3 regions of the Parazoarcus communis genome follow, and region 3 is predicted to be linked to each of the others. Evidence: predicted binding sites of a transcription regulator. Region 3 holds the regulator's gene; each other region holds the start of a gene.
What was found. Region 3 encodes sigma-54, which starts transcription at its own class of promoters, with help from an activator protein. Its sites were predicted from a motif close to TGGCACGCTTNCTGCTNA; they were not measured.
Positions count from the first base shown of each region.

Region 1: a site for sigma-54 is predicted at 6,380-6,397, ahead of CEW83_RS07985 (circularly permuted type 2 ATP-grasp protein). Genes of this name have one in related genera too.
Region 2: a site for sigma-54 is predicted at 4,338-4,355, ahead of CEW83_RS21625 (PEP-CTERM sorting domain-containing protein). Genes of this name have one in related genera too.

Region 1 is NZ_CP022187.1:1,756,876-1,767,358, reverse strand. It holds gene CEW83_RS08015 (2Fe-2S iron-sulfur cluster-binding protein) at 39-1,097, opposite strand; gene CEW83_RS08010 (diiron oxygenase) at 1,266-2,291, opposite strand; gene CEW83_RS08005 (retropepsin-like aspartic protease family protein) at 2,577-3,224, shown strand; gene CEW83_RS08000 (CoA pyrophosphatase) at 3,366-3,893, shown strand; gene CEW83_RS07995 (CobD/CbiB family protein) at 4,064-4,990, shown strand; gene CEW83_RS07990 (acetyl-CoA C-acyltransferase family protein) at 5,011-6,192, shown strand; gene CEW83_RS07985 (circularly permuted type 2 ATP-grasp protein) at 6,443-7,861, shown strand; gene CEW83_RS07980 (alpha-E domain-containing protein) at 7,887-8,831, shown strand; gene rsgA (ribosome small subunit-dependent GTPase A) at 8,892-9,815, opposite strand; gene CEW83_RS07970 (cytochrome c) at 9,818-10,135, opposite strand; gene CEW83_RS07965 (M48 family metallopeptidase) at 10,176-10,483, opposite strand, start outside.
Region 2 is NZ_CP022187.1:2,272,715-2,283,197, forward strand. It holds gene CEW83_RS10330 (hypothetical protein) at 1-391, shown strand, start outside; gene CEW83_RS10335 (AMP-dependent synthetase/ligase) at 393-2,171, shown strand; gene CEW83_RS10340 (SDR family oxidoreductase) at 2,168-3,304, shown strand; gene CEW83_RS21625 (PEP-CTERM sorting domain-containing protein) at 3,439-4,284, opposite strand; gene CEW83_RS10350 (FAD-binding oxidoreductase) at 4,586-6,277, opposite strand; gene CEW83_RS10355 (ABC transporter permease) at 6,687-7,928, shown strand; gene CEW83_RS10360 (ABC transporter permease) at 7,934-9,145, shown strand; gene CEW83_RS10365 (PEP-CTERM/exosortase system-associated acyltransferase) at 9,166-9,939, shown strand; gene CEW83_RS10370 (propionate--CoA ligase) at 10,036-10,483, opposite strand, start outside.
Region 3 is NZ_CP022187.1:4,402,543-4,413,025, reverse strand. It holds gene recA (recombinase RecA) at 1-671, shown strand, start outside; gene recX (recombination regulator RecX) at 701-1,150, shown strand; gene lptB (LPS export ABC transporter ATP-binding protein) at 1,137-1,859, shown strand; gene CEW83_RS20200 (RNA polymerase factor sigma-54) at 1,884-3,338, shown strand; gene hpf (ribosome hibernation-promoting factor, HPF/YfiA family) at 3,356-3,679, shown strand; gene ptsN (PTS IIA-like nitrogen regulatory protein PtsN) at 3,813-4,298, shown strand; gene hprK (HPr(Ser) kinase/phosphatase) at 4,267-5,229, shown strand; gene ilvA (threonine ammonia-lyase, biosynthetic) at 5,343-6,863, shown strand; gene CEW83_RS20175 (substrate-binding periplasmic protein) at 7,072-7,893, shown strand; gene CEW83_RS20170 (diguanylate cyclase) at 7,907-10,171, shown strand; gene CEW83_RS20165 (5-formyltetrahydrofolate cyclo-ligase) at 10,199-10,483, opposite strand, start outside.

The sequences.
Region 1 (10,483 bases), 1.9 Mb from region 3:
CGTTGCGGCGCCGAGCGCGTCGAAACGATCCGGTGTTTTCATGTGGGCCAGGTGCCTACCAGTTGGCTCGCAGGCGCCGTTTCCGGCTGTGCCTGGGCGAAGTAGCCTTCGGTGTGGATCATCTCCTCGCGGGCCCCTAGGGCTTTCGCTGCTGCCACACAAGCGGTCACGAACTCAGGGTTTCCCGCCACGAACACGCTGTGCGCCGAAAGGTCCTTGAAGGCCTGCGGCAGCAGTTCAGGCAATCGCCCGTGCAGACGTCCGTCGCGTTTCTCCCGGGTCAGGCTCGGCTTGTAGCTGAAATTTCTGTGTTTCGTTTCCCAGAACTGCATCAGGCCGGTGTCGTACAGGTCTGCCTCGGTGCGCGCCGAGAACATCAGCGTGACCGGCCTGCGGTAACCGCGCCGCAATGCGGCTTCGGCAAGCGCGAGAATCGGTGCAAGCCCCGAACCCGAGGCCAGACACAGCACCGGCGAGTCTACCGAGAGGTCGCCGATGAAGGTGCCGTAAGGGCCGGAGACTTTCACCACGTCACCGAGCCTGAGGTTGTCGTGGGCCCAGCGGCTGGTCTTGCCGTCGTCTACCCGTGTGATCTGCAACACGATTTCGCCATCGGTGCGCGGTGCATTGGCGATTGAATAGCATCGCAGCGGCGCCCCGGCCCGTTCATCGCCAAGGGTGACATACTGGCCCGGCCAGTAACGCATCACCTGGCCTACCGGGCGCAAGTGGAGCTCAAGAATGCTCGGCGTGCGTGCGATGCGATCGATGAGCACGAAGCGCTGATTTTCCCGCGGCGGGAAGAGTTTCGGTTTCGCGTCCTCGGTGCCCCATTCGATCACCAGTTCTGGCGACAGCGGCTTGGCCATGCACATCAGGCCGTAGCCCTGCTTGCGCTCCTCCTGCGATAGCGCCATGTCCAGCACCATGCCTTGGTCGAACTGCCCGGAAAGCACCTTGACCTTGCATTCGCCACAGGCGCCGGCGCGACAGTTGTTGGGCAAGGCATAGCCGGCCCGCTCGAGCGCGGCGAGGACGGTGTCCCCGCCGTGACATTCCACTTCACGACCCGAGGGGTGGAGTTTTATCTTCTGCATCGCTTGTCTCGCTGAGGTCGGTGCAGACGACGTCTGTATCGTCGTCGCTGTTGTTACATGTCAGATATCGCGCGGGCTGGCGCCGTCAGCCGGACGGACCTGCATCCACGGGGATGCAGGTCCGTCGGCACGGCACGGCGCAGGGCAGGGCAGGCCTGCCCGCCCTGATCAGAACACCGGAATGATGTCGTTCATGTCGATGTCGGAGATCTCCTGGCCGGAAATGCCGACTTCAGGGATTGCGGGGAAGGGAATCTCGTAGCGGTCGAGCACGCCCTTGAGGTTGAGCATTGCAGCCTTCCAGTTTTCCTTCTTGGCTTCGTAACTCGGCACCCCGAAGCCGGCGCCGCGGGCCACCTCTTCGGCCTCGCGCTGGTTGTCGATGAAATCGGCCGGCAGGTCCCAGAACTCCATCGGCGGCTCGAACAGTACGGCGGACAGGAACAGGTAACCGGCGCGGATCTGCTTGGTGACGAGCGCCTTGTCCTCGGGCGGAAGCTTCGGGTAGTCGCGTTCCATCAGCGCCATGCAGATTGCCATGTGACGACCTTCATCGCGGCCGATGTTGCGGAACGCCTCCTTGAACACGAGTTCGCGCGAGTTGTCGTGCATCTGCTTGAAGATCGTCGCCGCCGCGATCTCGCCCATCAGGAAGGATGAGAACAGGACCGCCAGCGAATACTTGGGCACGGCCTTCTTGTAGCCCGTCCAGTAGCGGCCGCCGTTGTAATACAGCCACTTCGCGTTTTTCTGCAGGCGCTTGCCGAGATCGGTTTTTGGCTCGTAGGTGATCGGATCGGGATGGCCGAGAAAGCGGGTAATGGCCAGGCCGCACATCTGCTCGTGGTTCTGTTCGTCGCGGGTGACCGAGAAGAAGCAGCGCCGGACGGGGTCTTCCTCGTGCACTTCATAGGTCTTGATGAAGGCTTCGGCAAACACAGGGGGGGCAGAGGCATCGAATACCGACAGCAGGGTCCACCAGTACGCGATCGACTCGCGCTCTTCCCAGGTGTAGGACTCGACATCGAGCGTGTCCCACGGCAGCTTCTTGGGGTCCCAGTTCTCGCGCTGTGCCGCATCCCAGACCTCTTCCATCTTGGCGGTCTGCGCGTTCCACGACAGCGGGTAGATGTTCGGTTGCTCTGTCGCCGGCGGAAACTCCATCGTCATCGCCAGCTTCTCGTTATGTGCCATGCCTGTCTCCTCATCTTGGTCTTGGTGGCAGCGTGTGCTGCGCGAAGTGAAAGATGAGGCAGCTTGGTCCGGCAGAGTTTGACCTGGATCAAAAGATCGTTAAATTGATCGACCGGTCGGTCAATAATGTTTAAGTCTTAGCTGTGTCGAGGTGGCGATGGACGCCGGGAATCCGTGCCCGGACCATCATCATGGTCGAAACCAGTGTGTTTCTGACTCGACGAACAACGGCAAGTATGTAATAACCAGAGACCGTTTCAGCATCGCTGGAGTTACCCCATGTCAATGACCATTCGCTGGTCGAGCAGATTCATCGTCAGCCTGAGTGCAGTGCTTCCGATATGTGCTTCCGCCGCAGACGTGGCCGTTGCCGGAATCTTCGCTAACAAGGCGGTGCTGGTGGTAGACGGTGGTCCCCCTCGAACCTTGTCCGTTGGGCAGCGCACGCCGGAGGGGGTGCAACTCGTCGCAATCGACGGCGACACTGCCCGGATCTTTGTTGATGGCCGACGGGAAAGCGTGCGGCTGGGTGAGCGCGTCGTCAGGCGCGCTGCAGCGGAGGGCAATTCAGATGTATACCTCGAGGGTGACAGTCAGGGGCATTTTTTTGTCAATGGACATGTCAACAATGGTGCGATCCGTTTTCTCGTGGATACCGGGGCGTCGGTCGTCTCCATCGGCCGGTCGGATGCGCGTCGTCTCGGTATTGACCTGTCCAAGGCAGAGGTGGGCGCAACCCAGACTGCAGCAGGGTTGAGAAAGGTGTGGAGGGTCAGACTGGATTCGGTCAGGGTCGGCACGCTGGTGCTGAACGATGTTGAGGCTTCAGTGCTTGAGAACGATCTCCCGCTTGCCTTGCTTGGAATGAGTTTTCTCAGCCGGATGGAGATGACCCGCGAGGGAAGCAGGCTTGTATTGCGCAAGCGCTATTGATGCGCCGGGGATTGTCGCGGAGCGACGGCAGGGCGCGTGGATGGAATCAAGGAGTCACAGGTGCGGGATGTTTGTTCTGAAGCGTTGAAGCAGCGATTGAAAGCTGCGCGGGATCTGCCCGCGGGATCCGATTGGCCCGAGATGGTTCGGGGTGATGCGCACATGCCTGCTGCAGTGCTGGTGCCGCTGGTGCTGAGGGACGACGCTGCGTCAGTCCTGCTGACACGCCGCACAGATCATCTGCATCATCACCCGGGGCAGATCAGCTTTCCCGGCGGGCGGGTGGAGAAAGGGGATGCGTCGCCGGTCGCCACGGCGCTGCGCGAGACGCAGGAGGAGATCGGGCTGGGTGCCGATCGTGTGGAACTCATTGGCGCACTGCCTGATTACTTTACCGGTACCGGCTTTCGGGTCACACCGGTGGTCGGCCTTGTTCATCCGCCGTTCGAGCTGACGCTCGATACCTTTGAAGTAGCCGAAGCGTTCGAGGTGCCGCTGTCGCATTTCCTCGATCCGGCAAATCATTTGCGCCACAGCCTCGAGATTGAGGGGCGCACGCGGCACTTTCACGCGATGCCGTATGGCGATTACTACATATGGGGTGCCACCGCCGGTATGTTGATGTCGCTCTATCGTGTGATGACCGAGGTGGATCCGGTACGATCCTGATCCTTGCAGAGTCGTCCTGAGCTGCGTCTGGCGCGGTCAGCAATCGCGGTTGAGGCTTTCGCGGTTTACCGGTTTACGTGCCGGCGCGCGTGCGAAGAAGTCACGGTGTTTGTGGTATCTTGGGCGCAAACCATTATTCACGACGACTTTTCCCCTTTTACCGAATTCGCATGACGCTTCTTTCGCTCATCATTGCCCTGCTGATCGAGCAGGTTCGACCGCTTTCCGTGCAGCAACTCGTCGTCGGGCCGTTGCGTAAGCTTGCGGGGGCGCTGGTTGTGCGTTTCAACGACGGGCGGGCCCGCAATGGGCGCATTGCCTGGGTACTGGTGGTCGTGCTGGCGACGGTGGCGTGCGCAATCGCCTTCTTCGCGTTGTGGCACATCCATCCGCTACTGGCCTTCCTGTTCAACATCGTGGTGCTCTACTTCACCATGGGCTTCAGGCAGGAAAGTCATTTCTTTACCGACATCCATCTTGCGCTGCGCATGGGCGAAATCGATCGCGCGCGCGCACTGTTGTCGGAATGGCGCGGTGGTCAGTACCAGGAGGCGAGTTCCAGCGAGGTGGCCAGGCTTGCGATTGAGCAGGCGCTGATTGCTTCTCACCGCAGCGTGTTCGGCGTGGCGTTCTGGTTCGTGCTGCTCCCGGGGGCGAGTGGAGCGCTGATGTACCGTCTTGCGCGTTTCTTCGACGACGAATGGGGCTCCCGCACCGACAACGAGTTCGGCAGCTTCGGTCGTTTCGCGCGACAGGCGTTCGCCGTAATTGACTGGATGCCCGCACGTCTTACCGCTGCGTCATTTTCGGTGGCGGGGGATTTCGAGGATGCGGTTTTCTGCTGGCGCACGCAGGCAATGCTGTGGCCAGACAAGTGCTCGGCTATACTGATTGCAAGCGGCGCCGGTGCATTGGGTGTGCGTCTTGGCATGCCCATACATATTTCGGGAGAGATCGTCGAGCGGCCTGAAATGGGGCTGGGGGACGAAGCCGACGCCGATTACATGCAAAGCACGGTCGGGCTCGTGTGGCGAGCACTGGTCGTGTGTCTGGTAATGCTTGCCCTGCTGGGTCTTGCGGGCTGGGTTGGCGGTTAATTTTCGAGGAGGGTGTATTGATGGCTAATCGTGAAGTCGTAGTGCTGAGTGCCGTTCGTTCCGCAGTGGGTGGCTTTAATGGCTCGCTCAAGGACATCGAGCCGGGCGAACTGGGTGGACTGGTGGTCAAGGAAGCAATCGCACGCGCTGGTGTCGATCCTGCGGCAGTATCGTTTGCTGCGGTCGGTCACTGCATCCCGACTGATTCCCGCTACGCCTATGTTGCCCGTCTCGCGTCGATCCAGGGTGGCATGAGCAAGGAATCCGTTGCGTTCGCGGTTAACCGTCTGTGCGGCTCTGCCCAACAGGCAGTTGTTAACTCCGCTCAGGCAATTCTGCTGGGCGACGCCGATTTCGCCATCGGCGGCGGCGTGGAAGTGATGTCCCGCGGGGCATACCTGATGCCTGCGCTGCGCAGCGGCGCCCGCATGGGTGACACCAAGGCGATCGACGCCATGGTCGCTGTGCTGACCGACCCGTTCGGCGTTGGCCACATGGGTATCACGGCCGAGAATCTGGCCAGCAAGTGGGACATCAGCCGCGAAGATCAGGACGCATTCGCGCTGGAATCGCAGAATCGTGCTGCCGCTGCAATTGCTGAAGGCCGTTTCAAGAGCCAGATCGTGCCGATCACGTTCGAAACCCGCAAGGGTACGGTCGTGTTTGATACCGACGAGCATCCGCGTGCAACCACCATGGAAGCGCTGGGCAAGATGAAGCCGGCGTTCAAGAAAGACGGTTCGGTCACCGCAGGTAACGCGTCGGGTATCAACGACGCCGCCTCCTTCCTGGTGCTGGCTGAGGCTGCCAAGGCTGCCGCTGCTGGTCACAAGCCGATCGCTCGCCTGGTGTCCTACGCCATTGCTGGCGTGCCGAACGAACTCATGGGTGAAGGTCCGATCCCTGCCTCCAAGATTGCGCTGCAGCGCGCTGGCCTGTCGCTGGACAAGATGGATGTCATCGAATCCAACGAAGCTTTTGCTGCCCAGTCGATCGCGGTGAACAAGGGGCTGGAACTCGATACGTCCAAGGTCAACCCCAACGGTGGCGCCATCGCACTGGGGCACCCGGTTGGTGCAACCGGTGGCGTGATCATCACCAAGCTGCTGCATGAGCTGATCCGCGTGAATGGCCGCTACGGCATGGCCACCATGTGTATCGGTGGCGGCCAGGGCATCACCACGATCTGGGAGCGCATCTGATCGTCAGGATTTCCTGCCTTGCAAAAACCCCGCTTCGGCGGGGTTTTTTTATGCGCCGGATTCGTGCGCGCCCACCCGCGGGAGGTGGGATGCACCACATTTTGGTGCAATGACCCGACAAGGCACTTAAATGGTGCGTTAGCTGCTCCAAAGACACTGCCTGATGGGTTGGCGCCTGCTTTTATGCTGGCACGTTTTTCGCTCCTATCTACTCGTCCGGAATCACAACGAGAAAGGCAGGCTTCGTGTCATGACCATCAAGAATTTCTACAACGAGATGACCGATGAGGCGGGGCGGGTTCGTCCGCACTATGCCTCTTATGCCAACTGGCTGTCCGAGATGCCCACGGAGCGCTTGTCCCAGAAGCGGGCTGAAGCGGATGCACTGTTTCACCGGTACGGAATCACCTTTGCGGTGTATGGGGAGAATGCAGGCACCGAGCGCCTGATTCCGTTCGACATCATTCCGCGCATCATTCCCGCAGAGGAATGGACCATCCTCGCTGCAGGCCTCAGGCAGCGGGTGAAGGCGCTGAACATGTTCATCGGCGACATCTACCACGACCAGAATATCCTGAAGGCAGGGCACATTCCGCCCGAGCAGGTACTCAACAACGCCCAGTATCGGAAGGTGATGCAGGGCGTGGATGTCGCGCGTGATATTTACGCACATATCGCCGGGGTCGACCTCGTGCGTGCTGGCGCGGGCGAGTACTACGTACTCGAGGACAATCTTCGTGTGCCTTCGGGCGTGTCCTACATGCTCGAGAACCGCAAGATGATGATGCGGCTCTTCCCGCGCCTGTTCTCGCATTACAAGGTGGCGCCGGTCGACCGCTATCCCGACATGCTGCTCAACATGCTGCGCAGCGTGGCGCCGACCGGGGTGACCGACCCGACGGTGGTTGTCATGACGCCGGGGGCGTACAACAGCGCGTATTTCGAGCATGCGTTTCTGGCACAGCAGATGGGGGTGGAGCTGGTCGAGGGGCAGGACATGTTCGTCAAGGACGATCATGTCTTCATGCGCACCACGCAAGGCCCGCAGCGCGTGGATGTGATCTACCGCAGGGTGGATGACGACTTCATCGATCCGACCGCCTTCAGGCCCGACTCCGTGCTCGGTGTGCCGGGACTGCTGGGTGCCTACCAGGCGGGCGGCGTCACCGTCACCAATGCCATCGGCGGCGGCGTGGCCGATGACAAGTCAATCTATCCGTATGTGCCCGAGATGATCCGCTTCTACCTCGGTGAGGAACCCATCCTGCACAACGTACCGACTTCGATGTGCCGCAAGAAGGAAGATCTGGCCTATGTGCTCGATCACCTTTCTGAGCTGGTCGTGAAAGAGGTGCACGGCTCGGGCGGCTACGGGATGCTCGTGGGACCGGCGGCCTCCAAGGATGAAATCGAGGCTTTCCGCAAGGTGCTGGTGGCCCACCCCGAGCGCTACATTGCCCAGCCCACCCTTGCGCTGTCGAATTGCCCGACTTTTGTCGAGTCGGGGATTGCGCCGCGCCATATCGACCTGCGTCCTTTCGTCCTGTCCGGTGAGGAGATCCAGCTGGTTCCCGGCGGCCTGACCCGGGTCGCGCTGCGCGAAGGTTCGCTGGTCGTGAACTCCTCGCAGGGCGGTGGAACCAAGGACACCTGGGTGCTTGAAGCGTGATGAATGGCTTGATGGAGAACAGACAATGCTGAGCCGTACTGCAGATCACCTGTACTGGATGGCCCGCTACATGGAGCGGGCAGAGAATATTGCACGGATGCTGGACGTGAATTACCGCATGTCGATGATGCCGCAGTCGCAGGTCCAGGAGGACCAGGCCTGGGGCGCAACCCTGCGGATCATGGGGCTCGAGGCGGCCTTTCACGAGCGCCACTCCGAGATCACGCCCGACAACGTGCTCGATTTCATGATCTTCGAGCCCACCAACCACTCGAGCATTCGCAGCTGCCTGCTGGCTGCGCGCGAGAACGGGCATGCTGTCCGCGGAACGCTGACCTCGGAGCTGTGGGAAACCACCAACGCCACCTGGCTGAAGATGCGCGACTTCACACGCGAAGAGTTTCTCGATGTCGGCCCCGGCGAGTTCTTCGAGTGGGTGAAGTACCGCTCTCACCTGTCGCGTGGCGTCACCATCGGCACCATGCTGCAGGATGAGTCGCTGCGCTTCATCCGCATCGGCACCTTCCTCGAGCGCGCCGACAATACCGCGCGGATTCTCGACGTGAAGTACCAGATCCTGCTGCCTGCGGGCGAGTCGGAGGGCGGCGCTGCCGACTACTATCAATGGAGTGCCTTGCTGCGCTCGGTGTCGGCCTTCGAGGTCTATCGCAAGGTGTATCGCGATCTGATCACGCCGGCGCGTGTGGCCGAGCTGCTTTTGCTGCGTGCCGACATGCCGCGTTCGCTGGCGCGCTGCATGAAGGAGGTCTATGCCAACCTTCAGGGTGTCAGCAACGCCCAGTCGGCGGAGACCGAGCGTCAGGCTGGCGAACTGGAGTCGCAACTGCGTTTTGGCAAGATCGATGACATCGTTCGTGGCGGGCTGCATAGCTACACCATGCGCCTGCTCGATCGCGTGCAGTCGCTGGGCAACCGGATTGCGGACGACTTCCTGGTGCCGGTGTCCTGACGATCACCCGGTCTGCTTGCTGAACGCAGACGGGAGGCCATTGATGGCCTCCCGTTTCATTTACCAGCCCGGATTGGCCTGTTTCGCGGCGGCGATTTCGCTGCGAATGATGCGGTAGTGCTCGAAGCGGCGGGGGTGAATTTGTCCCGCCGCGAGTGCGCCGAGGAGTGCGCAGTCCGGTTCGGCCTCGTGCCTGCAGTCGCGGAAGCGGCACTTGCCAAGGTGCGGTCGAAACTCGATGAAGCTCTCGACCAGTTCATCCGGTGTCATGTGGGCTAGTCCGAAAGCCTGCAGGCCCGGACTGTCGATCAGCCAGCCCTCGCCGAGCGGATAGAGACGCGCAAAGGTCGTGGTGTGTTTGCCGGTGTCGAGTGCGGTGGAGATCTCGCGCGTGGCGGCCTCGGCCTCGGGTATCAGCGCGTTGGTCAGTGTCGACTTGCCCATGCCGGACTGTCCGACAAGAATGCTGCGGTGCCCGGACAGGCTGGCCTTCAGCGATGCCGCGCCATCCAGCGCCGAAACCTCGAGCACCTCGTAGCCGAGGGCGGAAAACGGGGCGAGCTGATTGCGTGCTGTCTCCAGTCGATCCGTCAGATCGGCCTTGTTGAGCACGATCACTGCGGTGATGTCCTGGCTTTCCGCTGCCGCGATGCAGCGTGATATCAGCAGGTCCGAAAAGCCCGGCTCGGTGGCGACGACGATGCCGATATGGCTCAGGTTGGAGGCGATCAGTTTTTCCCGGAAGGCGTCCGAGCGCCACAGCAGGTTGCGCCGTGGGTGCAGGTGCTCAATGACGCCCTGCGCGTCGCCGGCGGCGGCGATGTCGACTTCATCGCCGCAGGCAAAGCTGCTTCGTTTGCCCCGCGGATAGCAGCGCAGGCGCCCATCCGCGGTGTCCACTTCGTAGTGACGGCCAAAGGCGGCGACAACGGTGCCGGTGCTTGTCTCTGCCTGGGCGCGCTTGCGGCTGCCTGCGTTGCGAATATTCACTTGAACTTGTAGTAGTTTTTGTTCAGATAGCCGGCAATGTGCATTTCGTCTTCCGGAAACAGATCAAGATTGAGCATGGTCGTGCACGCCGTGAGTTGCTGGCTCAGGGCGCTGGGCGAATTGACGCGGCGATCAACCCGGATATAGATGTCCGAGCCGTCCTTGCCGCCGTACTTCTGTTCATGACAGGCGACGCACAGTTTGTCGTGCATCTCGCCGCCCAGCTTGATGTCGGCTTCCGCAAACGGATCTGCGGCAGCCGGAAGGCTGAACATCAGCGTGGAGCCAAGCGCGATCAGTAGATGTATTTTCATGTCATCCTCCTTGTTGTTCTCCGTCACGGCTCCGGGTGTGTCAGCCCTGAAGCCGTGCAATACGCACTGCAGCCGGCGGGTGTGAGTCGAAGAAGCCGGAGTACACCGGGTCGGGCGTGAGTGTCGAAGCATTGTCGCGGTACAGCTTTACCAGCGCGCTGACCAGGTCGTTTGCCTGAGTATGGCTGGCTGCGTAGCGGTCTGCTTCAAATTCATGGCGGCGTGACCACTGGCTCATCAGCGGTGTCAGGGCAAAGGTGAACCAGGGCAGCGCGAGGAAGAACAGGGCGAGCCCGGCTGCGGTGCCGGTCTGAGTCACGCCCAGGCCGTTGAAGAAGGCGGGTTGCG
Region 2 (10,483 bases), 2.1 Mb from region 3:
CCCGCGTTACCTTGCCCCGTACCACGCCTGGGACTACGATCAGGACAAAGTCATCCGGAAGGTCACCGAACTCGGACTGGTGCAGCGCAGCTCGCATGCAAGCCCGATCGTGAGCAATTACCCGATCAACTGGCTCATGATGTACTCGGATCTCAAACAATTCGGCTACAACCCTTACGCACCGGAGTTTGCAGCACTGATCCGCGAGGGGAAGGCGAGTCTTGCATACTGGCGCATCATGGCTCCCGTCGTCGACTTCATGATTCGCAACAAGCTGGGCCTTGGCAGGGAGGTCAGACGCAGCATGGAATGGCTCGGACTGCGAGACGATGACCTGCGCATCAACCTGCCCAAGGGCGCGTACGACCCTCCGTTGCTGCGAGACGCCTGACATGCCCGCCCCGACAACAACCCTGCCAGAACGGCTGCTAGCGCGGTGCAAGGACACCCCGGATGCTGTCGCCTATCTCCATCGGGGCGATGATGGAAAATGGCTGCCCGTCACGTGGCATACCGTTGCTCAGCGAGCAATCGGCATCGCTCGCGGGCTCTCACTGCTTGGCGTGCAAGCAGGTGATCGCGTGGCAATCATGCTGCCCACCTCACCAGAATGGGAATACTGTCAGCAGGCCGTACTCATGCTTGGCGCAACAGTGGTCGGAATCGACGCTCATGACGCCCCGTCCAATCTGCACCATATCCTTGAGCTGACTCAGCCGCGCGCGCTGGTCACAGGTAACGAGCGTCAGCTTGCGCTCATCAGGGAAACCTGGCGGGTGCCCGAGATTATCGTGGTCGCTGAACCCGAGGTGCCCCACCCGGATATCCACGCACTTGCGGACTTTTTGCAGACACTCGATACCGGCGCAACGCCCCCCTCAGCGCCCTCGCCCGACGACATTGCAACAATCGTATTTACTTCGGGAAGCACGGGGACACCGAAAGGCATTGCGTACACTCACCGCCAGGTTGCGCTTGCCTGCGATGCGATTCTTGATCGCTTTCCCTCGATCTCCAACGAGACCACCCTCGTTTGCTGGCTGCCACTCTCCAACCTGTTTCAGCGCATCATCAACCTGTGCGCAATTGTCTGTGGCGCAAGATCCTATTTCGTTTCCAACCCGCAGGACATCGTCCGCCTTCTCCCGGAGATCCAGCCCTCCCTGTTTATCGGCGTACCGCGGTTTTTCGAGAAGCTGCATGCGGGCATCATGGCAGAGGTCGCAAAGCAGCCCGCACCTGTCAGGCTGCTGATTGCTGCGGCCTGGACAACAGGCATGAAGACTGCAGCAATGCAACGGTCTCATGGTCAGGTCAGCCTCACCTGGCGCGCCCTGTCCATGCTCGCCAACCCGATACTGGCACGCTTGCGCGCAGTCATGGGCCAGCGCATGCAGTTCATGGTCAGCGGCTCGGCGCCGCTACCCTCCTGGCTCATGGATCGCTTTCACGGGCTTGGCTGGCTTGTGCTTGAAGCCTACGGTATCAGTGAAAACGTCATGCCGGTCGCACTGAACACCCCGACGCACTACCGGTTCGGCAGCGTAGGGCGCGCATTGCCAGGAAACGAACTCCTTGTTGCCGAAGACGGCGAACTACTCATACGTGGAGATGGCGTGTTCAGCGGCTACTACGGGGCAGACGCGCACGACACCCCCATAGACAGCGAAGCGTACCTGCACACCGGGGACTTCGCCCGACTCGACGCCGACGGTTACGTCTGGCTTGAGGGGCGCAAGAGCGAGGTCTTCAAGACCTCGACCGGGAGGCGGATCGCGCCAGCCCCACTCGAGGCAGCGCTCAAACAGATCGATTATGTCGATCACGCCATTATCGTGGGGCGAGACCGCCCTTTCCCGGTGGCCATCATTACCCTCAGCCCTGAACACGAAATGGGAAAGCAGGTACAAACGCCTGAGGGGCAAAAGACGATAAGCAGTGACGTCGCCAGGGCATGCGAAGCATTTACCCCCTACCAGCGCCCAGGCGCGGTCATCGCAAGCACAAGACCACTCGGAATTGCGACTGGCGAGCTTACCGCAAACCTGAAAATTCGTCGCAAACAGGTTGAAACGCGATTTGAGCGCGATATCGAGCGGGCCTATGAAGCCCCGCGCCTGTCACCTGACACGGACATCCGAACCAACCCTCCGGTGATTCTGACCCCATGAATACTTATTTCCTAACCGGCGCATCCGGTGCCGTTGGCAGCGCGATCGTCCCCCTGCTTCATGCCAACGAGAACGTGAAACTGCGCATTCTGCTGCGCGCTGAATCGGATCAGCATCTCGCAGAGAGATTCGAGAAACTGTGTGCGTTCTGGGGGATCGCGGCTGACGCCGAAACCCGGCGCCGTATCACCCCCCTGCGCGGAGACGCAGCCGAACCCAACTTCGGAATGCCTCCCGTCGATTACGCCAAAGTCGTCAGTGACACCACTCATATCGTTCATTGCGCTGCGAGCGTACGGATGAACCTCAGCCTGGAAGAGGCCCGTCACTCAGCGGTAGGTTCGATGCAAGCCATTCTGACGCTCGCCCGGAAGCTTGCCGAGAACGGCACCCTCCGCAAGATCGATCTGGTGAGCACTGTCGGCATTGCGGGAAAGCGCTCGGGCGCGCTGCCCGAGACCTGGATCGATGAGCCCCGCGAGTTTCACAACACCTACGAACAATCGAAATCCGAAGCCGAGGCCTTGGCACGCAAAGCCCTCGAAGAGGAGAAACTGCCCATCACGATCCACCGGCCAAGCATGGTGATCGGCGACTCGCGCGACGGCAAGATCATCCACTTTCAGATTTTCTACTTTATCTGTGACTTCCTTTCCGGGCGCCGCACGTTTGGCCTGTACCCGGACTTTGGAGACGTTCGCCTCGACACCATTCCGGTTAACACGGTTGCCAGCACGATCGTCTCCTCAAGCACCGATCCCGAAACAGTCGGATCGATCTTCCACCTGTGTTCGGGTCCCGAGAAATCGATCAGACTCGTCGACCTTCGCCTGCTTGTCAGGGACGCATTCCACAGGCACGGACTCAACGTCCCGTTTGCACTGAAACTGCCTATTGGTCTTTTCATGGGCGCGCTCAACCTTGCCGGGCGATTCATGCAACCGGAGCAGAGGCGAGCGCTGGCAACGCTTCCGATCTACATGGACTACCTTGCCGATCAGCAGGGCTTCGATAATCGAAAGTACAGCGCCTGGCTTGAAAGCCGAAAAGAGGCGATTCCCGACGCCAAGGACTACTTGCCGCGAGTGCTCGCACGTTTTCTTGAGCAGAAACATCCGCTCGGGCCCAACTGAAGGGTCTCTGCGAGGTAGCGACAGCCAGACAGCTCACGAGCCTCCCGCAACGTCCGCATCTGTCACAGAGCGGGGATCACACCACAAAAAAAGGGCACCCGAAGGTGCCCTTTTTCACAGCCACTGATCAACGATCAGGCGCGACGGCGACGTACCAGACCACCGCCGAGAAGGCCGAGGGCCAGAAGCGCCAGCGTACCGGGTTCCGGAACCTCTGCAACACCGCGGGTGTTCAGCGTACCAGCCAGACACCATGCGCCGGTTGCTGCAGTACCGGTCGAGCAACCGTTTGCCAGTCCGCCAGAAACGTCCAACGGATTCAGAACGAAGTTGTTGGCCGATTCCGTGTAAGCGAGGTCAGCCGTACCACCCGCAGCGTCGGGCACGCCGTTGCCGTCAAGGAAGGCAGCAAAAGCCGCATTTCCAGCAGCGGTGTCAACATCAAGCAGACCGTTGCCGAAGAAGTTCAGCGTTGCGCCGCTGAGGTTACCGGATGCCTGACTGACCACGTTGGCCGGAGTCGCGCCACCAAGGTTGCCGTGTCCGGTCAGCGACGCATACAGCGTGCCGCCCATGATCGTAGCCAGGTTCGCGTTCGAGTTCTGCGTCAGCAGGTTCAGGAGCGGACCGTTGAGGTAGTACAGGTTTACATCGGTACCGGTGAACTGGATGTCGGTTGCCGACGTGAAGGTACCGCCGGTGAAGTTCACCGTGTAGAACAGGCCGCATCCACCGCCAGCGGTGCAGTAGTTGCTGTTGCCGTTGATCGTGGTGATGTAGCCGTAGCCCATGCCAGAACCCGTACCCGGTGCAGTGGTGGCCGGATTGATGAACTGCTGGGCAAGCGTCATCGTTTCGATGTGGGTATTGGACGCACCAAGCGTACCAAAGTCAATGCCTGCAACCACCACGGCGGAAGCAGGAGCACTTGCCAGGGCTGCGCCGGTTGCGAGTGCGATCGCGATAAGATTTTTTTTCATTCCAGCACCTCTTGAGTAGTGTGAATTCGTTGCAGAACATCCGCTGCTACCAATAAGCAGTTAGCGTGCCAACAGTGTGGAATGACGTCTAAGTCAATGTTTTACATTAATTAAAAACAAAAACTCTCATTGCGAAAAAGCGTCCTGGATTCGTGAATGTAAAAAATCCCGACAGCCACACCAGCATCACAAAGCGGTTAATCCCGCCCGAAACCTGAACGCTTCCCCACACACCCGCGATGCCAATGCCTTTCCTTGAATTCACCGCGATGTGCCGGAGCATGCGGCTTCACACCACGGGTCAGAGGCCGGGAGGATCAGTCGGCTCGACGCCGCTCGCCGGCATTGCACTACCGACATCGTAGCGGCCCGGCGCTATCACCCCCTTGGGGTCCAGCGCCTTCTTGATGCGACCATTCAGACTCTTCAGTTCGGGGGCTCCGCGATAAACAGAGTCCCACCCGGCCAGCCCCGCGCGATACTGTTGAAGATTGACCGCCTGCATATCCTGCACCAGCCGCGCGTAAAGTCCCTTTGCGCGCTCTACCTCATCAGGACTTTCCTTGTCATAGATGATCGCCATCAGGCACACGACTGAGCGCGGATTCATCATGAGCATGGCAACGTAGAAATCAAAGTCGTACTCTTCGAAGGTTTTTCGCGAGTCGGCAAGGTAACGCACGATCTCGGCGCCGATCACCGGCAGGATCGGCGCAAACCAGATCAGCCCGCAGCGGTCGGCAGCTGGATCGACATCGCTGTCCGGACGCGATGCGCCATGCCGGTAATAGGCATGCCGCACGAAGTACTCTGTCGGAATGCCTTTCAGAATCCTGTGCGCGTGAGGCGCAAGCTCAAGGACTGGAAGTGAGGTCTTGCCCAATCCATGCAGGAACGGAAGCATCCAGTCGTTTTTCTTCACCAGTCTGACGAGCTTATCGAGGAGCGATAGCCGCCCATCGGTCAGAAAAATCAAGCGCCCATAGGGGCCGAGCTCGCGGCGCAGCAGCTTGCGCTGCACCTTCACCTGCTCGCGCGTACCGTACAGCCCCCCGCCACAACTCCAAGGCGAGATTCGATACTTGTGCCGAAGGCCGTCAAGGTCAGCGGCGGAAAGCCGCCCCTTGGACGGCACATCTTCATGCAGGCGTTGTGTCAGAACAGTGATTGTGACGAAGTCATTGATCATGTGCAGCTTGCTTACAGCCACGCCCAACAGCGCAAGCTTGCGGTATGCGTCCATGACGGCCGGCACGTCGGCCTCATTTCGAATTTCAAAGACATAGGAATTGTATTCTTCAGGCTCAGGCATCAACCACAAGCCCGCCTGTGTCACCACTCCGAGGTTCGACTGGCTGAACAGCCCCTCGATATAGGGCCCCAAGCCCCATTTGTGTGTATGCCAGGTTCTTTGCGATTTCGACGAAGTACCAATCTGAACCAACTCGCCTGTCGGCAAGACGACTTCAAGGCCGCAGAGGTTTCCGAAGTGATCCCCGTAAGGCGTTTCACCAATACCTCGCTCCAGGGCGTTGCCAATGACACTGCCTTCCGGAGGGCCATCGGTGCAGTCCGCCCAAAGCCTGGAGCCTGTCTCCCTGAGATAGGCGTTCAACTGCTGGTAGCTTACGCCGGGCTCAATGACGACATAGGCGAGTTCTTCATTTACCTCAAGCACGCGGTTCATGCGCTCAAGGATGAGCACGATCGCGCCATCCTCTGTCGCCAGCGACGCTCCATAGCCCCAGTTCTTTCCCGTGCTGAACGGCCAGATCGTCAGTCCGTGCTCGCCAGCAAGCTTGATGACCCGGGAAACCTCCTCCCCGCTCCCCGGAAAGACGACCGCTGCGCAACGTTTCTGCCACGGAATGGTGCACCGGGAATAACGATCAAGATCTTCGCTGCTTGTACAGACGAACTCCGACCCGACGATTGCTTTCAGCTGGTCGGAAACCTGCTGCGTAAACCGCGTTTCGCTTTGTGTATTTGGCATCGTCCGTCCAGTCCTATTTGAGCGCTTTCTTTTTGGATTGAGGCTTTGGAACATTCAACAGTACAAGGCTTCCCGATTGTCTCCCGAGCCTTCGCCTGCGGATCCTGTTCGTCCAGAGGCAGTTCCAGAGCCAGCCATTGCCGCCGACTGCGATGTGCCCTTCAACGATTCCCAGACCTCCCGCAGGCAGTACTGAGGCAAGCTTACCAAATCCCTTCCCGTCCACGCACCGGAACTGCAGACCGCACCTCACGCCATCGCGCACAGTCAATCATCCTCGGCCGGCACCCTCACGCAGCCGTTGCGCCAGAGACCGGCGCTCGCTTGGCACCGCTTCCAGGCGACAACCCCGTGCATTATTGGTCCAATGAAAATATGATAAGGGTCAAATGATGGACGCCAACCTCTAATGCATCTGCCCCCAGTGACACTCGCTCGCCAATCGATCGCGCTGGCAGCACGAAACGTTGCTCGCCAGAGGAGACGGGCACTTCTCGCGCTGGCAACATTGGCCGGAGGAGTGATTGCATATCTTCTCGCCGGTGGTTTCATCAACTGGATATACCAGGATATGCGGGAGTCGACGATCCACTCCCAGCTTGGCCACATCCAGATCACACGCCCAGGCTACTTTCGCGAAGGACTGGGTGATCCATACGCCTATCTGTTGCCCAGCGACACGGCTGCGGTAACCGAAGCCGTGGGCGAGCGACTCCGCACGGTAGCCCCACGGCTCGCATTCAGCGGCCTTCTCAGCAAGGACGACGCAACGGTGTCGTTTGTTGGCGAGGGTATCGACCCGGAACGAGAAGCCCCAATCACGCGTGCAATTATTATTGCCGCGGGATCCGATCTGCCAAACAGCCCACCTAACTCGGTTTTGCTGGGCGAAGGGCTGGCGGCAAATCTGGGTGCAGTACCAGGAGACTCGGTCGTACTGCTCGCGACCACTGCGTCCGGGGGGGCAAATGCAGTAGAGCTGACCGTGTCCGGCACCTTTGCAACTGTCACCAAGGCCTACGACGATACAGCGCTCCGGGTCCCGATTGACGTCGCTCGCAAACTCATGAGGGTGGACGGATCGACCAGTTGGGCGGTGCTTCTTGATCGCACCGCGGCAACGGCGGAAGTTGCCCAATCTCTCCGCAAAGCCCTGCCTGCCGCAGAGTTCGAGGTTATCCCCTGGAGTGAGCTCGCCGATTTCTACAACAAGACGGTAGAACTGTTCTCGCGCCAGATTGGTGTCGTACGGATCCTGATTGCACTGATCGTCATACTCAGTATCTCCAATACGCTTTCAATGGCCGTCATTGAACGCACTGGCGAAATCGGAACCTCCATGGCGCTTGGAGTTCGGCGACGTGGCGTTCTGACGCTGTTCATTTTCGAGGGGGCGCTACTGGGGCTCGCTGGAGGCATCATCGGCGTTGCGCTCGGCTACCTGTGCGGGGAGATCGTTTCGCTGATCGGCATTCCAATGCCGCCACCGCCAGGCATGGCACGTGGGTATATCGGCGCCATTTCCATTTCGCCGGCCTTGGCAATCGATGCGTTCCTACTGGCATTCGTGACGACCCTGCTCGCCAGCGTATTCCCCGCATGGAAGGCGTCACGCATGAATATCGTTGACGCGCTGCGTCACCAGCGGTGAGCACGATGCTATTCAAACTCGCTCTGCGCAATATCTTCCGCCAGAAAGTCCGGACCGCAATGACACTTGCAGCGATCATCTTCGGCGTAGCCGGACTGATTCTGTCGGGTGGCTTCGTTCAGGACATTTTCGTGCAGTTGGGGGAGGCAATCATTCACTCCCAAACAGGCCACGTACAGGTATTTCGCCAAGACTTTCTGGAGAAGGGCACACGTCAGCCGGACCGCTACCTGATCGACCAACCGGAAGCCGTCGCCGACCTGATCAAGGCGCAACCGGGGGTCAACGAAGTGGCTGCGCGTCTGAGCTTTGCAGGCCTGCTCAACAATGGCAAACGTGACCTGCCGATCATTGGCGAGGGAGTAGAGCCGGACAAGGAGTCCCGTCTGGGCACCTATCTCAGCATTACGGCGGGGCGTCAGCTGACCGACGACGACACCTTCGGAATGATGATCGGACAGGGCGTCGCTCACTCCCTCGGCGTCAAGCCCGGCGACTCGGTGATCCTGGTCATGAACACGACGGATGGCGCACTCAATACGCTCGACTTCGAGATCATTGGCGTCTTCCAGAGCTTTTCCAAGGATTTCGACGCCAGAGCTGTACGCATTACCCTTGGTGCCGCCCGCGAACTGATGGCTACGGCCGGCGCTAATCTGCTGGTGGTGACGCTCGATCGCACCGAGGACACAGAGACTTCTCAGGCGGCCATTACAGGCGCCCTCCCTGCGGGACTGGACTCGCGCAACTGGCGGCAACTTTCGGATTTCTACGACAAGACCCTGCAGCTGTATGACAGACAGTTTGGCGTGTTGCAGCTGATCATTCTTTTCATGGTCGTGCTTTCTGTTGCAAACACCGTCAACATGAGTGCCTTCGAGCGCCTTGGTGAGTTCGGAACGTTACAGGCGTTGGGCAACACGCGCAGGCAGGTTTTTCGCCTGATCCTGCTCGAGAATGCACTGCTGGGTCTGATTGGTGCGACACTCGGTGTGCTGACTGGCATCATCCTTGCTTTAACGATTTCCGCAATCGGCATCCCGATGCCTCCTCCTCCGAATGCAAACGTGGGCTACACGGCATTTATCAGGGTAGATTCCGCCACTGTTGCGATTGCCTTCCTGATCGGGGTGGCTGCAGCTGCGCTTGCTGCCATATTTCCTGCGAACCGTGTAGCGTCAACGCCTGTCGTCGACGCACTCCGGCAAAGCAACTAACGCTTTCAGGCTCACGAATCATGAAGATCTTCGAACGCTTCAACCTCGGCCACGGCTTTCGCAAGTACTTCGAGATTGCACCGGCAACGAACGAAGCCCTGCGCAACGACGTCTTCCGCATCCGCCACGAAGTCTATTGCGAAGAGCTGAAGTTCGAGCCGGAGCGTCCTGACCGGCTTGAAACCGACGAATACGATCCGCACAGCCTGCACTGCCTGATCCGCACCTCGAACGCACCCAATCACCTGGTGGGGTGCACCCGGCTGGTATTGGCAAAGCCGGACGATCCGCTTGCGCCGCTGCCATTCGAACGTACCTGTGCGAACACGCTTGACCGCTCGATCATCGATCCGCTAAAGCTTCCGCGCGACCGCATCGCAGAGGTGTCGCGCCTTGCGGTGCGAGGCACGTACCGGCGACGGAAAGGCGACGACAAGGCCGCAGTCGCGATCAGTGACGATGACTTCGGTACGGGCGACCGCCCTCGCTTTCCCTACATTCCGATCGGCCTCTACCTCGGGGCCGTGGCACTGGCTGCGCGCAGCGGCATCGACACGTTGTTCGTCCTCACCGAACCGCGTCTCGCGTCGCACTTCGGCAAGCTCGGCGTCGACATCCGTCAGATCGGCGGGCCGGTGGAGCACCGGGGCACTCGCGTTCCTTCAATGATGGACGTACCCAGCATCATCAAGAACATGCGTTTCCTGGTAAAGCCGATGTGGCGCGTGGTGCAGGAAGAGATCGAGAGCGGCTTCGAAGACGCATCGGGCAGCAAGAAGCTCACCGGGGACTGAACGCGCGTGCGGCACCTTGTCTGCGCGCTCTCAAAATGAACGAAGGCCCGCAACATGCGGGCCTTCCTGTTACTGCTCAGGCTTCATCCGGATGGATCACCCAGCCAGCGCCTGCTTGATCTGATCGAGCGTGCTCGGATCGTCGATCGTGGTCAGGTCTCCGGCATCGCGGCCTTCTGCCAGCGCCTGGATGGAACGACGCAGCATCTTGCCTGAACGGGTCTTGGGCAGACCGTTGATGAACAGCACACGGGCCGGACGTGCGATTGCGCCAAGGCTCGCATCCACCTTTTTCATCACCTCTTTCTCAAGTGCCGCACGCTTCTCTGCCGTATCGACCACGCTGGCATCCTTCACCACCGCGAACGCCATCGGCATCTGACCCTTGAGTTCGTCGTGCACACCAACAACCGCCACCTCGGCAATTGCGGGATGCGTCTGCACCGCCTCCTCAATCTCGCGGGTTCCCAGACGATGGCCGGCGACGTTGATCACGTCGTCCATGCGCCCAAGGATGGTGTGATAGCCCTTCTCGTCCTTGATG
Region 3 (10,483 bases):
AGCAGGCGCTCGAAATCGCCGACATGCTGGTGCGTTCGGGCGGCGTGGATATCGTCGTCATCGACTCCGTTGCCGCACTGACCCCGAAAGCCGAAATCGAAGGCGAGATGGGCGACCAGCTGCCGGGCCTCCAGGCACGACTGATGTCGCAGGCTCTGCGCAAACTGACCGCCAACATCAAGCGCACGAACACGCTCGTGATCTTCATCAACCAGATCCGGATGAAGATCGGCGTCATGTTCGGCAGCCCCGAAACCACCACCGGTGGTAACGCGCTCAAGTTCTACGCTTCGGTCCGCATGGATATCCGGCGTACCGGTGCGATCAAGAAGGGCGACGAAGTCGTTGGCTCGGAAACGCGTGTCAAGGTCGTCAAGAACAAGGTCGCGCCGCCGTTCAAGGAAGCGCACTTCGACATTCTCTACGGAGAAGGCATCTCCCGCGAAGGCGAGATCATCGACCTCGGCGTGACTTACAAGATCGTCGACAAGTCCGGCGCCTGGTATTCGTACAACGGCGACAAAATCGGCCAAGGCAAGGACAACTCACGCGAGTTTCTGCGCGCAAACCCGGCGCTGGCTCGTGAAATCGAGAACAAGGTTCGCGCAGCGGTCGGACTCGGCGAAATGGCCGCGCTCGGTGGCGCGGCACCCGTCGCTTCCGAAGCCTGATCTCCGCCCCGTCCGGACGCTGACCCCTGATGGGCGAGCCGAGTCTGCGCGAACGCGCGCTGCGCCATCTCGCCCGTCGGGATCACTCGCGGGTGGAGCTTGCGCGCAAGCTGTCTCCATATGGCAGCGCCGAGGAGATCGAAGCCGTACTGGTTCGCATGAGCGAACTCGAACTGCTCTCCGACACCCGTTTTGCCGAAGCGTGGGTTCGCAGCAAGGCTGCCCGGTTTGGCAGCCAGCGGCTGCGCCACGAGCTCGCGAGACGTGGCGTATCGAAGGACTTGATCGACGAGGCCATCGAGAGCGAATGTGTGGAATCCGAACTCGACCGGGCTCGTGCAGTGTGGCAGTCTAGATTTGGCCTCGCACCTGACGATCGCCGCGAATGGGCGCGCCAGGCGCGTTTCCTGCAAACCCGTGGTTTTTCCACTGACGTGATCTGCAAACTGTTGAAAGAAGCCCCCGATGAGTCTGCTTAAGGTCACCGGCCTGCAAAAGCGCTACAAGGCGCGCACAGTCGTCCATGACGTCTCGTTCGAGGTTGGCTCGGGCGAAGTGGTCGGCTTGCTGGGCCCCAATGGCGCAGGCAAGACAACCTGCTTCTACATGATCGTGGGCTTGGTGCGCGCCGACGGCGGCGAGATCACGCTCGACGACGCACGCCTGACCGATCTGCCGATCCACGCTCGCGCACGCCTGGGGCTGTCGTATCTGCCGCAGGAAATGAGCGTGTTCCGCAAGCTCACGGTCGCCGAGAACATTCGTGCAGTACTCGAGCTCCGCGGACTGCCGGTGGCGCAGATCGACGAACGCCTGGAAGAGTTGCTCGAAGAACTTGGCATTGCGCACCTGCGCGACAACACCGCCATCTCGCTGTCAGGCGGAGAACGCAGACGGTGCGAGATTGCACGTGCGCTTGCCACCGACCCGCGCCTCATCCTCCTGGACGAGCCTTTCGCAGGGGTCGACCCGATCGCCGTACTCGACATCCAGAAGATCATCCGCTTCCTGAAGGAGCGCAACATAGGCGTGCTGATCACCGACCACAACGTGCGCGAAACGCTCGGCATCTGTGACCGCGCAACCATCATTACCGACGGCCGCGTGCTTGCCAGCGGCAAGCCGCCCGAAATCATCGCCAACGAACAAGTGCGCCAGGTCTACCTCGGCGAGCACTTCCGTCTCTGATTCCGGCACGCCCCGACTGGCATCATGAAACCAACCCTTCAGCTCAAGCTCTCGCAGCACCTGACGCTCACCCCGCAGCTGCAGCAGTCCATCAAACTGCTGCAGCTCTCTACGCTCGAGCTCAACCAGGAAATCGAACGCTTTCTGCTGGAAAACCCGATGCTCGAGCGTGAGGACGGCGACGGCAGCGACTTCGCACCGTCCGCGGTCGGCAACGATGCGCAGCCCGCAACCGAGACCCCGCGCGAGACCAGCGCCGAGACCAACCAGGAAGCCGAGCCCCGCAACGAGAACGAATCGGCCGACTTTGACGAAGGCATGGACTGGTCGGGCACCGGCAGCGGCGCCAGCAGCAAGAGCGACGACGACGAGGACAGCGACTTCCAGGAATTCCAGGCCGCAGGCACCTCGCTGCGCGACTATCTCGATCAGCAGGTTGCCCTGTCCCCGCTGACGGACCGTGACCGCATGCTGGTGCGCTTCATCATCGAAGCGCTCGATAGCGACGGCTACCTGCACCAGGAGCTCGAGGACCTGCTCGAACTGCTCCCGCCCGAACTCGACTACGACCTCGACGACCTCGCGATTGCCCTGCGGCACGTGCAGCAGCTCGAACCGGCGGGCATTGGCGCACGCACCCCCCAGGAGTGCCTCGGCCTGCAGCTGCGCGCCATGCCGGCAGGCAGCTGCCGCGACCTGGCGCTGGTCATCGTCGAACAGCACCTCGAGCTGCTGGCCGAACGCAACTTTGCGAAGCTCAAGCGCCTCACCGGGTGCGACGACGACGCCCTGCGCGATGCCCAGGCGCTGGTGTGCCGGCTCGACCCGCATCCGGGGTCGCAGCATTCCAACGAAGAAACCCGCTACGTCCTGCCCGATGTCGTGGTGCGCAAGATCCGCAACCGGTGGACGGTGTCGCTCAACGCCGAAGCCATGCCGCGCCTGCGCATCAACCAGCTCTACGCCAGCCTGCTGCAGCAGAACCGGGGCCAGGGCGGCGGTCTGACCGGCCAGCTGCAGGAAGCACGCTGGCTGATCAAGAACGTACAACAGCGCTTTGATACCATTTTGCGTGTATCTCAGGCCATCGTTGACCAGCAGCGACAGTTCTTCGATCATGGCGAGGTGGCAATGCGTCCATTGACCCTCAGGGAGATCGCGGACCAGCTCGAGCTGCATGAATCAACCGTATCGCGCGTCACCACTCAGAAGTACATGGCGACGCCGCGCGGCGTATTCGAACTCAAGTATTTTTTTGGCAGTCACGTTGCCACCGACACCGGTGGTGCGGCTTCTTCCACAGCGATTCGTGCCTTGATTCGCCAGCTGGTGGACGCCGAAGACAGAAAGAAACCCCTGTCCGACGCAAAGATTGCCGATCTGTTGGGCCAGCAGGGTATCGTGGTCGCGCGGCGCACAATCGCCAAATACCGCGAATCACTCAATATCCCGCCGGTCAGTCTGCGTAAAACGCTTTGATACCAAGAGGAGTTAACATGAATCTCAACATCACCGGACACCACGTTGAAGTGACACCGGCCATCCGCGAGTACGTCTCCGGCAAGCTTGACCGCGTGATCCGTCACTTCGACAACGTTACCAGCGTGAACGTGATCCTTTCCGTTGAGAAACTCGACCAGAAGGCTGAAGTCACCGTGCACGTGCGCGGCAAGGACATTCACGTCGAAAGCGCCGACGCCGACCTCTACGCTGCCATCGATGCGATGACCGACAAGCTCGATCGCCAGGTGCTCAAGTACAAGCAGAAGAGCACCGATCACCACCACGACTCGCACAAGCACCAGACTCCCGAGGCGTGATTTTTCACCAGGCCTTTCGGACCCGGGTGAAGTTATAATCCGCCGCTCAATTTGGCGGTCCGGCTTTGCCCGGGCCTGAGAGACCTTTCAGCGTGGCGTCCGCTCCGGCGGCGTTGCGTGAGCCCCAAAGCGCATGAGCCTCATCTCCCAACTCCTGCCACTTTCGAACGTGGTTGCCGACCTCGACGCCAGCAGCAAGAAGCGCGTCTTCGAACAGGCCGGCCTGTTGTTCGAAAACAATCAGGGCATCGCCCGCAGCATGGTGTTCGACAGCCTGTTTGCGCGCGAACGCCTTGGATCGACCGGCCTCGGCCAGGGCATTGCCATTCCCCACGGCCGCATCAAGGGCCTGAAGGACGCAGCCGGCGCGTTTCTACGTCTCGAAGCCCCGGTGCAGTTCGATGCGCCCGATGGTCGTCCGGTGAACATGCTGTTTGTCCTGCTGGTACCCGAACAGGCCAACGAAACCCACCTTCAGCTGTTGTCGGAGCTGGCGCAGATGTTCAGCGATCGCAGCTTCCGCGAACAGCTGCAGGCCGCACCCGACGCACAGGCGCTACACACCCTGTTCAACGACTGGGGTACCGATGCGACAAACGAGCCTCTCGCAGCTGTATGAGGACAACCGCGAACGTCTGCAGCTGACCCATGTCAGCGGCAGTATCGACGCGGTTCTCTCTGTTGCCGAAGAGCGCATCTGGCCAGCCGACCTGATTGGCCACCTCAACCTGATTCACCCTACCCGCCTGCAGATCCTCGGCGCAGCCGAGCTGGCCTGGGCGCAGCGGCAGTCACGTGACAAGGTCGCGCACCACCTCAACGACATCCTGTCTGCACATCCGCCCGCCTTCATCCTGGCCGACGGCTGCGAAGTGCCCAACATCGTCCATGGCGTCTGTGCGGCGCACAACGTCGGGCTGTTCACCACACCGCAGCCGGCTGCCGGGGTCATCGACCAGTTGCGCCTATACCTGTCGCGGCAGCTCGCTGAAAAGGTGTCGCTGCACGGCGTGTTCATGGACGTGCTCGGACTCGGCGTGTTCATTACCGGCAACTCCGGCGCGGGCAAATCCGAGCTTGCGCTGGAGCTGATCTCGCGCGGTCACGGCCTGGTTGCCGACGATATCGTCGAATTCTCGCGGATCGCACCCAGCGTGCTCGAGGGCCGTTGCCCCGAACTGCTGCAGGACTTCATCGAGGTGCGCGGACTCGGCATTCTCAACATCCGCACCATCTTTGGCGAAACCGCCTGCCGCCGCAAGATGCGCCTGCGGCTGATCTGTCACCTCGAACGTCGCCAGCCCGGCCAGGACGACCCAAGCCGGCTGCCCATGCAGCGCGAGCATCAGAACATCCTCGGCGACGCGATTCCCCGTGTCACCCTGCCGGTTGCCGCCGGTCGCAACCTTGCGGTCCTGCTCGAGGCCGCGGTGCGCTCGACCATTCTGCAGCTGCGAGGAGTGGACTCCACCCAGGAGTTCATCGAGCGCCAGATCAAACTGCTCGAAGCCGACCAGCCGGACGGCACCGCCTCCGACCGCCCCGGCTAAGGGCAACCCCTCTTGCGCCGCGATGTTTTTTCGGGCACTGCGCTTGCCGCAGTGCCGCATCGACTGCTACCCTCAGCCCCTTTACCGCAGTGCCCTCGCACAAAGCCAAAGCCATGACCGCCGCAAGCCCGGATTATCTGGAACGTATCCTCAACGCCCAGGTGTACGACGTCGCCATCGAGACACCGCTGGATTTCGCCAGCAATCTCTCCGCCCGAATTCACAATCAAGTGTATTTCAAGCGCGAAGACATGCAGCCGGTGTTCAGCTTCAAGCTGCGCGGTGCGTACAACAAGATGGTCAAGCTGTCGCCGCAGGCCCTGCAGCGTGGGGTCATCTGTGCCTCGGCGGGCAATCATGCCCAGGGTGTGGCGCTGTCGGCGAACAAGCTCGGGGTCCGTGCGGTCATCGTCATGCCCAGCACCACGCCGCAGATCAAGATCGACGCGGTCAAGGCCAGGGGCGGTGAAGTCGTGCTGGTGGGCGAGTCCTACTCCGACGCCTACGCCCACGCGCTTGAACTGGAGAAGGCCGAGAAGCTTACCTTCGTCCATCCTTTCGACGATCCGGATGTAATCGCGGGCCAGGGCACCATCGGCATGGAAATCCTGCGAGCCCACCCGCAGCCCATCCATGCAGTGTTCTGCTGCGTGGGCGGCGGCGGCCTGATTTCCGGTGTCGCAGCCTACATCAAGCGTTTGCGCCCGGAGACCCGGATCATTGGTGTCGAAGCGGTCGACGCCGACGCAATGACGCGCTCGCTGGCCGCAGGCAGACGGGTCGCGCTCGATCAGGTGGGCATCTTTGCCGATGGCGCTGCCGTCAAGGAAGTGGGCCGCGAAACCTTCCGCCTGTGTCAGCAGTACGTCGACGAGATGATCCTGGTCGATAACGACGCGATCTGTGCCGCGATCAAGGACGTGTTCGAGGACACCCGCTCGATTCTCGAGCCCGCCGGCGCGCTTGCGGTTGCGGGCGCCAAGGAATACGCGCGCCGCAACAAGCTGCGCGACAAGCACCTGGTCGCGATCGCCTCCGGCGCCAACATGAACTTCGACCGTCTGCGCTTCGTGGCCGAACGTGCAGAGCTTGGCGAACAGCGCGAAGCAGTGCTCGCGGTCACCATTCCCGAACACGCAGGCTCCTTCCGCAAGTTCTGCAGCCTGCTCGGCAATCGCAACATCACCGAGTTCAACTACCGTTATGCGGACACCGAGAAGGCTCACATCTTTGTCGGCGTGACCGTACATAACCGCAACGAAGCCACGCGACTGGTGGAAATGCTGGCCCGTCACGATCTGCCGGCAGTCGACCTGACCGACGACGAACTGGCCAAGACCCACGTTCGCTACATGGTGGGCGGGCGCGCGCCGCAGGCAACGAACGAAGTGATCTACCGCTTCACCTTCCCCGAGCGCCCGGGCGCCCTGATCAACTTCCTTTCCAATCTGCGTTCGGACTGGAACATCAGCCTTTTTCACTATCGCAACCACGGCGCCGACTTTGGCCGGGTTCTTGTCGGCATGCAGGTTCCGCCGGAAGACAACGGCGCCTTCGATGCATTTCTCGAGCGTCTCGGTTACGAGTATGTCGACGAAACGGCGAATCCGGCCTACCGCATGTTCCTGTCATGAGCATGGCAGGATGGCAGGCGCCATCCTGCCCGCACGCCCTGCACCAGGCCGGCTGCTGTCACATTCCGGTGCTTGATAACTTAGTTCTTTTGTAATAGAAATGAGCTTGCCGGAGCCGATCCGGCGACATGCGCACCCCGCCGGCGTGGCGAAGGCGCGCCCCTGCAGCGCAGTGCCATCGAGGCGCGCGGCTGCAATGAGGATACCCGTGACTTCCCCGCTCCCTCTCCAACTTGCTCGCTGGCTTCTCGTGCTCCTCGGCGCCACCCTCGCTCAGGGCCTCGCCTCCGACGCGCACGCGCATCAAAGCCGTCTTGATCGCATCATCGACGAGAAGCGCGTCCGGGTCTGCATCTGGCCAGAGTATTTCGGGATGACATACCGGGATCCGGCGACCCACGAGCTACGGGGGATCGACATCGATCTCGCGCTTGAGCTTGGCCGGGAACTGAACGTCAGCGTCGAGTTCGTCGACAGCAGCTTTCCGCGCCTGACGAAGGACTTGCTCAACGATAACTGCGACGTCGCGATGTTTGGTGTCGGGATCACGGCCGAGCGTGCGGAAGAGCTTCGGTTCACCGCCCCTTACCTTGCGAGCGACATCTATGCGGTTGCCCCGCGCAGCAGCCGGCGAATCAATCAGTGGGACGACATTGATCAGCCAGGGGTTGTCGTGGCCGTCGCCAAAGGCACGATCCATGAACGGGTCATGATCGACAAGCTTCGCCACGCCAGGCTTGCGGTACTGGGATCGCCGCACGCGCGTGAGGAGGCCGTCGAATCCGGGCGTGCCGACGTGTTCATCACCGACTACCCGTTCGGCCATCGCATGGTCGACAGGTCAGACTGGGCGCGCCTGATTTCGCCCGGCACGCCCTACCACATCACCCCTTACGCATGGGCTGTCGCACCGGGTGACGCCCCGTGGTTCAACCGGCTCGAAACCTACCTCCGTGCGATAAAGCACGATGGCCGCCTGGTACGCGCCGCGCGGCGGCACGGGCTCGAGCCCATCGTCATCACCCGCTGAGCGCGGCCGCCAGATGAACGCACGACGCCGCAGGCGCCTCGCTGACTTCGGTTTCTTTGGCCTGTTGAGCGTCTGCGCACTTTTGGCCTGGGCCGGTTTCGAGTACCACTTTTCGCGTGTTCTGGAAGACGTACGCACTGCGCACGAACAGATTTCGCAGCGCGACACCCGCCACCTGAACGCGCACATCGGACATCTGATACGGAACGTCGATCTCAACCTGAGCTCGCTGGGAAGCGCCATTGTCGACGGTGAGCGATTACCTGAATGGACGAAGCAGCTCGACTCCGTGATCCGGCACATCCCCTACCTGCGCTCGCTCTCGGTGGTCGACGCAGACGGCAGGGTCATTGCGAGCACCACCCCCGAGAATCTGGGAACCGTGCTCAGTCTCGACAGCTACCACCCCACCAATCGTGTTCCCGGAGACGTCCTCCAGATCGGCCCGCCGCACGCCGGACGCGACCTTGCCGACGCTCGACCGACAGGCGACCCACAGACGCCGACACCCGACCAGGGCTTCATCCCGATCGCACGCTCGTTCGGATCGGGAGACGCGCGCCCGCTTACGCTGCTCGCCACCCTGGAGCTCGACTACTTCAGACGCATTCTCGCCGATTTCAGGACCACGCCTGGCGATCGCATCAGCCTCTTCCGGCTCGATGGCATGCGGCTGCTCGATACCTCTGTCGCGGATACAGCGCTGCAGCAGGTCGAACAAGCGCTCGCCCTCCGCTGGCAGGGTGGCGAAACCGCCGGAATGCAGACACTGGACGGCGAACAGGGGCAACAGCTTGTAAGCTACCAGCTCAACGAGGGTCTTCCACTCGCAGTCGTCATCAACAGTGTGCTCGACGAGGCGCTCGCAGGCGCGTATGCCGAGAGCCGCAGCAGCGCACTCGTTTTCCTGCCGCTGAGCTTGCTCGGACTCGGCGGCGCGCTGGCAGCCTATCTGTACTTCCGCCGCGCAGGACAACATGAACGAAGCCTGCGCCGTCGAGCGGAAGCACGCCGCCACCTTCTCGAAAGTGCGCTCAACGCGAGCGCCACCGCCGTTGTCATCACCGGTACCGACGCGCGCATCGAGTGGGCCAATCCGGCCTTCACCGCCCTCACCGGCTTTGAACTGAGCGAGGCGATCGGACGCATGCCCAAGGAACTGGTGCGCTCCGGCCAGCAAAGCCGCGAGTTCTACGAAAGGATGTGGAACACCATTCTCTCGGGCGCGGTCTGGCGCGGGGAACTCGTAAACCGGCGCAAGGACGGCAGCCTGTATGACGAGGCGCTCACGATCACCCCCGTGCGCAATGAACTTGGCGAGCTGTCGCATTTCATTGCCATCAAGGAAGACATCACCGCCGCCCGCGCCGCGCGCAAGGATCTGCAGGCCGCCTACGCCCGGCTGCAGACCGTGGTCGACCACTTCCCCGGCGCAGTGATCATGGAAGACATGCAGGGACAGATCACGCTGCTCAACGACAGGGTCTTCGACCTCATGAATATTCCGCGCCCGCCAGGCAATCTTGCGGGCACCTCGATCCATGACCTCACCCTCGCCGCCAGCAAGCTCAGCCTGGATCCGACGACGTTTGCACAACGGCTCGACATGCTCCGCGAGCGCGCACAGACCGTCTATGGCGAAGAGCTGGCACACCGCGACGGGCGCTGGATTGAGCGTGACTTCATTCCGATCCGGAGCACGGGCAGCACTGATGCGCTGCTGGGCTTCCTGCGCGTCTATCGCGATGTGAGCGCGCGCAAGCAGCAGGAGAAGGCCCTGTGGCTGCTTGCCACCACCGACCCGCTGACGGGTGTTCGCAACCGACGCGCGTTTCTGGACAAGGTGGATGCGGAGCTGGTTCGGGTGCGCCGCTACCGCAACGACGCAACGCTGATGATGCTGGACCTCGATCACTTCAAGCGCGTCAATGACCTGCACGGCCATGCTGCGGGCGATGCCATGCTGTGCCACGTTGTAAGGCTTGCACACTCGCTGCTGCGAGCATCCGACCTCATCGGCCGCCTCGGCGGTGAGGAGTTCGCGATCCTGCTGCCGGCTACCGGTCTGCAGGGTGCGCTCGAACTGGCCGAACGCCTTCGCAGCACGCTTGAGCACACCCCACTGGTCTACCAGAACCGCGACATCGGCGCGACGACCAGCATCGGCGTCAGCCTGCTGCAGGCTGGCGACAGCAGTGCGGAGATGATTCTTGCCCGCGCCGACAGCGCGCTCTACGCCGCCAAGCACAATGGCCGCAACCGGGTGGAGCAGGCCTGAAGCCCAGGCCCCGCGGGCAGTCCCTGCTCAGGCTTCGCCGGCCCGAAACGCGCCAGCCTCAGTCAGCAGCCAGTCCATCGCCTGGTCATGGGCCTGGGGCAGCACGGAATCAACCCGCCCCAGCTCGAAACCGACCCCGACAGTGACGGTTCGCATGACCGCCAGCGTGCGGTCGAAATACCCGCCGCCATAGCCAAGGCGAAAACCCTGCACATCGAAAGCGTTGAGCGGCACCAGCACCACGTCGGGCACGACAGCCGCCCCCTCGGCAGGAAACGGAATGCCATGACGATCGGTCTTAAGCGGCATGCC